One region of the Reinekea sp. genome, then DNA from elsewhere that is predicted to be linked to it. Evidence: riboswitches for the same ligand, from Rfam matches in the RefSeq annotation. Region 1 holds a riboswitch; the other holds the start of a gene.
The links. A riboswitch is a leader RNA that binds a small molecule or an ion and turns the genes downstream of it on or off. The one in region 1 is predicted to bind cobalamin.

Region 1 (5,390 bases):
ATTTCCTTACCAAAGTTGTTCATCTCTACCCTAGGCTGGTCGTTGGTCGCTTGGCACTGTTGGCCTCAAAAGGCCAGCTGGGTGCCGGGACTGTTTTGGGATTCGTGCGTCGCGACCATGGCGATCACCTGGCCGGGCGCGGTCACAAAGTGATTGGTCTGGCTAAACAGCCGCCCAGCACTGGGGCTGCGCACCGCCACAGTCTGTGGTTCGGGTCCGTCCAGTATAACGATTTCGGCGATCAGATCGCCAGCGGCGAGCCACTCACCCAGTGCACGGCTATAGGTCACCAGGCCCGCATGGCTGGCCAGTATTAGGCTGACCTGGTCAACCCCATGCTGCTGAGGTGTGCAGGCCGGTGGCTGATACTCACTGGTCGTGATCAGGCCTTGTTCGGCGAGAAAATGCACGATGCCCTGGCTGTCCTGCTGGGCCAATGCCGCCGACACGTCATTGCGACCGCGCAGTTCGATGGTAGCCGCAAAGCAGGGGTTGGCAAAGGGATGATCGGGAAACTCGGCCTGGAGCACGACCCAGGGTTGGGTATGGGTACCATCAAAGGCCACGGTGCCGCGTACATCTTCGCCGAGGCAAATATCATAGCCTAGGCAATGCGCCAGTTGTGCACCCATCTCAGGCTGATGCTGGCCATAAAACAGATGGGGTAGCGCGACCTCATCGCAATGCAGATCCAATACCAGATCGGCGTCTATCGACAGGCTCAATAGCGTCTTGTGCAGCGTGGCAATTTCCATCTGGCCACTGCGTTGGGCGACCTGGTGCAGCATGGCTGCCCGCAGCAGTCGGCTGTTGTGCTCGCCATCTTCGCCCAGCTCGGGCCTTAGGCTCTCAATCAGTGCGGCCGAATCGAGGGCCATGCCACGGTTGAAGTTTTGCCCGGTATGCCAATCGCAGCGACCGGTGAGGTGCCCGAACGTGCGCTGCCGTAAGCCAATGGGATTGGCGAATGGGACGAGGACAATTTCGGCCAGCAGCAATTGCTGTTGTTCTAATTGGGCGAACTGGCCGATCAGGTACTGAGCAACCAACAGGCCCGGATGTTCATCGGCGTGTAGGCCGGCTTGGATGTACACTTTTTTGGCGCCGCTCGGGCCGAAACGATGCACCCCAAGATGGCTCTGGTTGCCGACCGCAGCGGACGGCAGTGCAATAGATTGGTAACTCACAATGGGCTCTCAACAACAGTTTACGATGTTAGCCGATAGTGCCGATGGTCCTGGTGAAGTGCAAGGGTAGGGGGCGTCGAACTGTTAGGATCTGTCGCAATGACCGAGGGGCATTTAACGAAAGGCTACCGTCCACTCGACCCATTGGCCGGTGGCGACACCATCTTCCAGCGCCGGTTGAAACGACCATGCCAAGGCTTGCTCCAGGGCCGCCTGATCCAATTCTAGATGCCCTGATGACCGCTGCACAAAGGGCTGTTCCAGTTGGCCCGACGCGCCGACAAAACCGCGCAGAACGAGTTCGCCGCGCAGCCGTTTGCGAATGGCACTGGCCGGCTTGATCGGCACCGGCGGGCGACCGGCGAAGCGGGCGGCGGCAAAGTTTTGCACGTCTCGTCGATCGACGCGATCGGGTTCTACTTGAGCGGTGGATTGAAACTCATTGCTGGGCTCGGATACGATCTGGTCGAGGGGATTAGCCTTTGGCAGTTCGGCCATTGCCGACGCAATCGCAGCTGGCATTGCCGCTTGCTCCGGCCCAGTCGATGTCGGCTTTAGGTCTTCCATGGAGGCGAGTTCGGCGGTCGCTAAAATATTTTTTGCGCGCGCAAATTTTTCCAAATCGAGTACGTCAATTGGTTTGGAGAGCTGGTCTTGGACGATTGGAGCTGAGGTTTTTTTTGCGACGAAGACGGACGTCTCTATTGGATCCGTTTGGGCAATAATCAAAGTCGCTTTAGGTTCGATTTTTTTGCCCAGCGCGTCGGGTTTTAGTATTTTTTTTGGTGTCGCCGTCTTGGTCGGCAATGTGCTGCTAAGAGCTTTTTTTGTCTGGGTTTGGGCGCTGCCCTGCGGCACGGGCGTAATAGTATTTATGCTGCTTTGGAGCTGCACTGTTAAACTATTTTTCGTCGCCATTGGCGCCGAAGTCTGCGGTATTTTGACCAATGCGAATATAGCCAGGTGCACCAAAATGGAACCGGTAAAAAATACCAGTCGCCAGATCGTATCGCGTGCAGACATTGTAAATAAGGGGTTGACGGCTTCGTCGGACACTCTATACTCGCTTCCAAATTCAGGTGACCTACAACGTTTAAACGGGAAACTGGTGTGAAACCAGTACTGCCCCCGCAACGGTGAGAGAGGGTAAACCATTGAATCAATATATGCCACTGCGCAAGCGGGAAGGGATTGATTCAACAGCCTAGCTGAGCCTCTCAAGTCCGGATACCGGCCTGATGTCATTTTTCCGTACGGGTGGGTGCATGTCGTTTAGACAATCGTGCAGCGTTTCGCTGTGGTCTGTAATTTTTTGCCTTTTTGTAACAACTCCGTCTGCAGAAGACTTAGTTGATGCATCGGTTGGCGCGCAAACTGATGCGGCCCAGCCGACGGCTAATATTTTGCCGACCCTATATTCTGCCATTACCCCCGCTTTCAGCACCCAGCCGGAATTCAGTACCGCCCAAGTCACCGTAATCGATGCCAGCCAATTTGCGGCTAGCGCTCTAAGCGTCGCCGATGTTATCGAGCGAGCCCCCTCTGTGCAGTTGCAACAAACCGGGGCCACTGGTAGCTATGCCAGCGTCAGCGTGCGCGGCGCACCCAGCGCCCAGACCCAGATTTACCTCGACGGGGTGTTGCAGTCGAACGTTGGCGGTGAGGGCGGTTTCTTGCAACAGATGTCGCTCGCCGATGTCGAACGCATCGAAGTTTATTCCGGCAGTACCCCCACTCAATTTGCCCAGGGCAGCCCGGGCGGTGCCATCAATATAGTGCGCCGCACGGCACGCCAAAATCGAACTAAGATATTGCTCGAGACCGGTAGCTTTGGCCATCGGCGCGGCCTGGTGACCAGTGATCTACTGGTGGCGAATCTGGCGGTTACCGGCTTTGTTGAAGGCTTGGCAGTCGATAACGATTTTACCTACTCGAACGATGGCGGCACCGCGCAATACAGCGGCGATGATGAATGGCAGACGCGCAACAATGCGCAATTTGAATCCTGGTCCGGTGGCCTAACCGGCACTATCAATCAAGCCAAGAGCAGTTACTTTGTCAATCTCAGTGCGCACGATCAACAGAAAAATCTGCCCCACTGGGCCAATCTAACCAGCGCCGACAGCTACTACCAGCAAGGCAAACAGGCGCTGCAACTGGGTATTAACCTGTCCGACTGGTTATGGCACCAGGACAGTTCGCTGCGCTTCAATATCAGTGAAGATCTGGGCCATTTTAGCGATCCGGCCAATGGCCTGGGCAGCTTTGTCAGCGACAGTCGCGATCGACTGTTGAGTCGACAGCTGGCGCAGACCTTTGTGCTGCCGCTGTCTTGGGGACTGCTTACGTTGAACAATCAATTGGATCAGGCGCAATTTGTGATTGAACAGCAGAGCGTTACCCAGGTCGACGCCGAACGGCTGAGCGGGGCGCACAGTCTCGGCGCCGACTGGTTTGTGGCTGCCTTTACAACCTTAACCGGCAGCTTACGCTACGCCACCTTCAGTGATAGCTCGGATGACACAGAGGCGGCTGGTAGCCGCTTCAGTGGCCAGGCCGGAATTGGCTATCAACGCGGTGAGCACCGCGTGCAAGTGAATCTGCAAAGTTCCGAGCGCTTGCCGAACCTCATTGAACGCTTCGGGAATCTGGGCAGCTTTAAGGGCAATGCTGACCTGGCTGCCGAGAGCGCCCTGAGCGGGGATATCAATTATCAATGGCAGGGTGCGGCCTATCAGTTCAATGCCACCGCCTTTGCCCGGCAGTCGGACAATACCATCGCGCCGGTGTTCAACTCCCAGGGTGTCGGTCGTTATATTAATATCGATGAATCGATTTTTTATGGCCTGGAGTGGCAGGTCGAAGCCCCTCTCGGCGCGTTGCAACTGAGCTCCAGTGGCAGCTGGCAACGTGGCTGGGCAAGCTCGTTGTTAAAGGTCTATGACCAAAAGCAGGTGCCCGGCTTTTATCCACTCAGTGTGCGCCATCAGCTGAGCGGGACACCCTTGCCCGGCCTGACTTGGCAGAGCAGTTATATCTATCAGGCCGGCCTCTATTTTGATCGCGCCAACTCGACCATGGCGACCGCCAAACACCAATTTAACAGCGCGCTCAGTGGCCGAAAAAATAATTGGCAGGGCACGCTCGCCGTCGAAAACCTACTCAATCGCTACCAGGTGGATTACAGCAATAGCCCGCTGCCTGGGCGCAAAATCTATCTTAGCCTTGTTTATTTCTTTGGAGAAAATATATGAAAAAACTGTTAATAATTGCTAGCGCCATGCTCCTTGTGGCCTGTTTGCCGGAGCCGAATAACAGCCCCTTGGGTTCGGTTAACCTAGCGGTGGCGGCAGCCTCGCCGGACTATGCCACTAGCGATGTTATCCTGATCAACACAGTCCTAGAAATCGATGAAGTATTTGAACAACGAATTCACACCACCAATCCAGCCGATATCGCCATTGCCTTTGAAGCTGGAGAACTGTTCCGACTCGGACGTTATGGCTTTGATTCCGTATCGAAAATCAGTATTGATACGGAATCGGACGTTGTGTCAGTCGATTGGCAGCGCAGTGTCTTGGGCGATGATTTTAGTGCCAATCCGGGTGATCTATTGGCCCTAAGTAGCCGTCAAGCTTACGTGTCTCGCAATGGTAGCAAGGATCTGTGGGTGGTTAATCCTGCCGCGACGACAGATGCTGATTTCCTCATCGAGAAAATTGATCTATCTGCCTTTGCTAACGCCAGCAGTGGTAACCCGCATATGGCCGATCTGGAGTGGCTGGATGGGAAATTATTTGTACTGTTAACTGGTTTGAACGACAGCTATGCCGCTGCTGCCAATTCCAAGGTCGTGGTGATCGATACCAGCACGAATAGTTTAGTCGATACCGATACCACAATGGCCGGCGTTCAGGCTATCGAATTGCCGGTGCGCAATGCCGGGTCCTTTGCACTGCACGATGGCCTACTCTATGTCGCGGCCACAGGTGACGCCTACAACTATGCCGATACGTCAGGCAAATACACCGGTGGTATCGCCACCCTTAACACAACCAGCTACGCGACGGCTCTGTTGATCGACGATGGCGACCTGAGCGCGGCACCCTATGGCAATATCAGCGGCGTGACCGTGTCGGCCAACAACGATGTGTACTTTTCCGGTAGCGTGAGCTGGGGCAACGACAAGGTCTTTGTGCTGCG
Region 2 (5,390 bases), on a different contig from region 1:
ACCCGCGCCATTGGGGCCGATTACACCGACCAGTTCGCCCGGTTCCAGGGCAAAGCTGAGGTCGCGCAATAGGGCCCGATCTTGGCGATAAAAGCCGAGCTTTTGGACCGATAAGAGCGGCGCGTTCATGCCAGTTTCCCCTGTCGCTGTAACCGAACTATTAGGAAAATAAAGTAACTGCCACCGAGCACGGCGGTGATAATGCCGACCTTGATCTCATGGGGCGCTATTAGGGTGCGACCGATCAGATCGGCGGCCAGTACCAGCCAGGCGCCGATAAAGGCAGATAGGGGCAATAGTAAGCGGTGATTGGGGCCAAACAGTAGCCGCACCAGATGCGGCACCATCAGGCCGATAAAGCCAATGGGTCCGGCAATTGCGATGGCTAGGGCGGTCACCACGGAACAGAGAATCAGGGTGCGGCGGCGCGTCTGTTCGACATCGAGCCCCATGCCGTGGGCATTTTCTTCCCCCAAGGAAATCAAATCCAAAGCCTTGGCCAGGCGGATCAGCAGGCTGCCAAAGAGTATTAAAAAGGGTGCCGGCCAGAGTACATGCGGCCACATCCGGCCTTCCAGTCCGCCCATGGTCCAAAAAATAAACTGGCTGATCTCATATTGTTCGGCGAGCAACAGGGCCGCAGAGGTGGCGCCGGTGAGCAGGCTGGATAAGGCCAGTCCAGCCAAGATGATAAACAGCAATTGCTGGCCCGCCTCCGAGCGCAACGCTAGGGCGTAGATCAGGGCCGCACTGATTAAGGCGCCGACGATGGCGTAGGCCGGTAAAACCAATGGATGGAGCAGCGCGGTGCCGGTGGTAATGGCCAAGACGGCGCCCAGGCTGCTGCCGGCACTGATGCCCAATATATCGGGGCTGGCCAGCGGATTTCGAAATAAGCCCTGCATCGCCGCGCCGGCTATAGCCAGGCTGCTGCCCGCCAATAGCCCAGCCAAAGCTCGTGGTAGGCGAATGTGCAGCAGGATGGCGCTGGTGCGCGGAAACAGCTCGCGCGCACTATCGAGGTCGCCCAACAAGGCATACTTGATCACGGACAGCAGCTCACCGATCGGCAACGCCACGGCGCCCAGTGCCAGATAGGCCAGCAAGAGGAGGGGGCCACTGGCTAGTAATGCAGCGATCAAGGTGGGTCGAAACATGCCTAACATTGCCGGCCGCCTATGGTAGATCGTGGCTGAGTTGGTCGCTGACATAGCGAATTGTGCGAACTATATGGTGACTGTAGGTGCCGCGCAGTGCGCCTGGAATTTCATAGACCCGTCGATTTTTAACCGCCTGCACATCTGCCAGGGCCGGGTCGTTAATAACTTGTTGGTAAAAGGTATTGCTGGCCGGATCTGCGCCATAGAGGCCGCCGGGCAAGAAGAGGACGTCGGGGTCGATCTTGATGATCAATTCTTTCGACATGGCGACCTGACCAAAGTCACCCTGCTCATAAGGGGCTGTGCCGTTGATCAGGCCCACGCCATCTAGAATGGCCTGCCAAGTAGTGTCTGCACCACTAGCGGTACCCCAACTGTTATAGTCCAGAGCAACCCATTGTTGCCGTTCGATGGCCGCCTTTTGTTCGGCCAGTGAGGCTAGGTCGCCTTGCATGTTAGCAATCAAGTCAGCTGCCTGCGTGCTGCGATTGAGCAGCTCGCCCAGCTTGGTAATTTCAGCTTCGATCGCCGCCAAAGTAAAGGGGGTATTAACCAGATAAACCTGGATGCCGGCTTGGCGCAGCTGAGTGACCTTGTTGATCTCGCTCCAGTTGGCGGCAAAGACCAGGTCGGGAAAGTTGTTGAGGATCGGCTCAACGTAAAAATCGAGCTGGGCCACGCCCTTGGGCAGGCGATCGGCAATATTGGAGTAATTTGGATCACTGGCTAGACTGGTGATGCTGGTCAGGCGGTTGCTCGGCAGAATGGCGGTTAGGACCTCATCGGTAAAGAGAGTTTTGGAGGATATATTTTGCGGTTCACGCTCCAGCCTTATCGTCTTATTCATGCCATCGATACGGCTAATGGGGTAGGCCGTCTCGGCGCTAATTGGCCCGGCGAAGAAAAAAATTGCAAAAACTGCAACTATAGTCAAATTTAAAGGCATCTGAATCTCCTGTATGGCGCGTACAGTAATAAAATAGGGTTTGTTTCGTTCACGTCTTCTGGCTGATGACCCAAGAACTGTCAATTACAGTGGCGCGACCGCTGCGGTTTTACACCGCATTCCGTATGAACGAACGCGGATTTGACAGCGAAAGATCGGGCAAGTCAACCGGAAATCCGCCCAGTTAGGGAAACTCTCGCCTACTGGGGTGTGCCTAATGTCCCTATAAGGCCTATGGATAAGAATGAAAGGCTCTGTGATATTATGACACTCATATTACGACAATAGGATCTGGCGCCAGGTCGGTATCCTCATCAGTAAAGGACAACCCATGGCAATATCAGTAGAAGCGCACGCGGTCCATAAAAGGCTCCTCGAATTGGGTTTGGAAACGCCCGTGGTGGAGCAGAAATTAACCCCCGCGGCTCAGATTGAAAAGATAGAAGGCTTGATGCATCAGGTGATGGGTGCTTTGGCGTTGGACCTAACCGACGACAGCATGGCGGAAACGCCGCATCGAATTGCCAAAATGTATGTAAATGAAATATTTTCAGGGCTGGACTACAACAAGTTCCCAAAAATAACTCTTATTGAAAATAAGATGTCTGCGACTGAAATGATTCGGATCCGCGATATTGAGCTGACCAGTACCTGCGAACACCACTTTGTGACCATTGATGGCTTTGCAGACGTGGCATACATCCCGGGTCAGCGGATTATCGGATTGTCGAAAATAAATCGCATAGTGCGTTTCTTTGCGCAGCGACCTCAGGTACAAGAACGGTTGAATCAGCAGGTATTGGTGGCGTTGCAAACGCTACTGGATACTGAAGATGTGGCCGTGAAGATCAATGCCACCCACTACTGTGTTAAGGCGCGTGGCGTGATGGATAGCCATTCCAGCACTGAAACGCTATCGCTGGGGGGGCAGTTTTTGACCGATCGTGACCTGCGTCGGGATTTTGTCCGCTAACATGTTCCGCTCTGACGTCAGGCCCGTTCGGGCCTGATCATATAGCCTCTTGTTATTTCTTGCCGGTCATCGTAATGGACACCGAATCAGCAAAGCGCAAGGCGTGCGGTTTATCAACCGACACGCTGGCATAACTGACATCGGGGTGTTCATGGGCAATTGCCAGCAGGTCAGCCGCTAAACGCTCCAGTAGTTTAAATTGACCCTCTTCCACCAAAGCGATCATCTTTTTAGTGATCACCTTATAGTTGACGGCATTATTTTCACTGTCAGTGGCGCACGCCAAATCGGCTGGATAGTGAATTTCGGCATTGATAATCACATCCTGCTGTTTTTGCAGCTCTTCCGGATTAAAACCAATATAGGTGCGTAAGCGCAGATTCTTGATGTTAATGATGGCTGTTGTCATGTCTGTCCCGTTGGTTAGGTTGCTGTTTGCGGCGGATAATGAATTAGTTGCGGCTGATCGAACGGCCACCGTCAACCTTGATGGCAGTGCCGGTGATAAAGCTGTTGGCCAATAAATATTGTACGGTTTGGAAGATCGGTTCAAAGCCAGCCTCATGGGGTAACAGACTATCTTTGAGCACCTGTATTTTACTCTCAGCACTATGATCTGGTAAGAATTTTAGCGCGCCCGGTTGAATCGAATTGACGCGTACCTGCGGGGCCAGCAGCTTGGCAAAAGATTTCGATAGATTCTCCAAGCCAGCCTTGGTAGCGCAATAGAGGGCATAGTCTGAATTGGGGTTCTCGGCATAGATATCAGTCATATGAATGATATTACCGTTGTCTGAACGCGCCAAGGCGGCGGCCAATTCGGTGTTGAGCAACGCGGGCAATTGCATGTGGATATGAAACAATTGGCCGAACGCTTCACTCGAACCGGTGTCGACACCGCCGACAAAGAGTGAGGCATTGTGTATCAATAGATCCAGGGGTTGGGCGGCAATTTGTTGGCAAAAGGTCTTGATCTGATCCAGTTGATAATAGTCCAACGTGACGATATTAAGGCGCTCGCCACGCAAGCGGTCCAGTTCGGCGCTGCTGCTGCGAGTCAACACCGTGACCTGCCAGCCATCGGCCAACAGGTGTTCGGTCAGATATAAGCCGAGCCGGCGGCTGCCGCCGGTAATCAGTGCATGTGGCATAGAATCCTCAAAGCTGAAGTGATTGAAAACATAATCGGTTGAATGTACGAATAAGGCAATAGATTGGATGGCCAAAGAGTAGACCCGTGCGACTAAGCAAAAGGTGCTATGGCGTGCCGCCTTGAGGGCTGGTAACGTGTCGTCCCGATTTAGACGACCTAGTTTATGGAAATTACCGTAATAACCGTGAGCCTGCTGTTAGGCACTGGCCTGATCGCTGGCATTATCAATACCTTGGCCGGTGGCGGATCCAACCTGACCCTACCCGCCCTAATGATCATGGGCCTGCCAGCAGATATGGCCAATGCGACCAACAGGGTCGGGGTTATCATGCACACCATGGTCACCCTGCGCAGCTTTTCCCGGCACGGTAAGTTGCCGATGCAGGGCGCCAAGGGGCTGTTTGTGCCGGTATTAGTGGGCGGGGTGATCGGCTCAATACTTGCCTCTTACCTACCGGCCACCCTGCTCAAGCCCATTTTGTTGACCACTATGATCAGTATGTCGTTGGTGATGCTGTTTCGTCCCGGCATGGTCTTTCCCTCAGCTCATGAACAACCCCAGGCTCTGGTGCGCTGGAGCAAGTCCTGGTGGCTGCTGCTGCTGTCGGGTGTCTACGGTGGTTTTGTCCAGGCCGGGGTCGGCTTTGTCCTGATCGCTGTGATCGCCGGTGGGCTGCGCTACGATCTGGTGCGCACCAATGCGCTCAAGATCCTCTGTACCGGTACCTTTACCAGCGTGGCCTTGGCGCTCTTTATTTGGCGCGGCCAGGTGGTCTGGGTGCCGGGTCTTATCTTGGCGTCGGCGACCATGGCGGGCGGTCTTATCGGCGTGCGTCTAGCCTTAAACATTAGCCCATTGGTGATGAAATGGGTGTTGTTTGTAATGACGGTTGTAGTCAGTATTGCTGCACTGCTCTAATTTTGGCTGACCTACTTTTTCATAGCGGTTCGACGCGCAGATGACCGATATCGACCTTCACCTCGGGTGCTTGCCCAGTCAACGTCTCAATCAGGCCGCCGACGGGGGCTAGGCTTAGGCCATCGGTATTGACGCTGGGGATCGGCGACTCGAACCGGTCTGGCAACAACAGGTCCGCGCCGAGCGAGGCCACGGTCAAGGCGCTGGTATCGACAAGGGTCGGGGTAAAGCCGCGAGCC

Region 2: linked by a shared signal. The riboswitch ahead of AC4FIC_RS13560 (ABC transporter substrate-binding protein) and the one ahead of AC4FIC_RS06365 (TonB-dependent receptor) in region 1 are both predicted to bind cobalamin.

What each region holds. Positions count from the first base shown of each region.
Region 1 covers NZ_CEYAVF010000011.1:39,062-44,451, reverse strand. Annotated here, with positions in the region: gene AC4FIC_RS06380 (spermidine synthase) at 1-23, opposite strand, end outside; gene AC4FIC_RS06375 (succinylglutamate desuccinylase/aspartoacylase family protein) at 66-1,187, opposite strand; gene AC4FIC_RS06370 (energy transducer TonB) at 1,302-1,709, opposite strand; cobalamin riboswitch at 2,248-2,440, shown strand; gene AC4FIC_RS06365 (TonB-dependent receptor) at 2,591-4,441, shown strand; gene AC4FIC_RS06360 (hypothetical protein) at 4,438-5,390, shown strand, end outside.
Region 2 covers NZ_CEYAVF010000039.1:4,099-9,488, reverse strand. Annotated here, with positions in the region: gene AC4FIC_RS13570 (ABC transporter ATP-binding protein) at 1-129, opposite strand, end outside; gene AC4FIC_RS13565 (FecCD family ABC transporter permease) at 126-1,166, opposite strand; gene AC4FIC_RS13560 (ABC transporter substrate-binding protein) at 1,177-2,106, opposite strand; cobalamin riboswitch at 2,138-2,271, opposite strand; gene folE (GTP cyclohydrolase I FolE) at 2,438-3,079, shown strand; gene folX (dihydroneopterin triphosphate 2'-epimerase) at 3,132-3,488, opposite strand; gene AC4FIC_RS13545 (SDR family NAD(P)-dependent oxidoreductase) at 3,532-4,230, opposite strand; gene AC4FIC_RS13540 (sulfite exporter TauE/SafE family protein) at 4,396-5,151, shown strand; gene AC4FIC_RS13535 (hypothetical protein) at 5,171-5,390, opposite strand, start outside.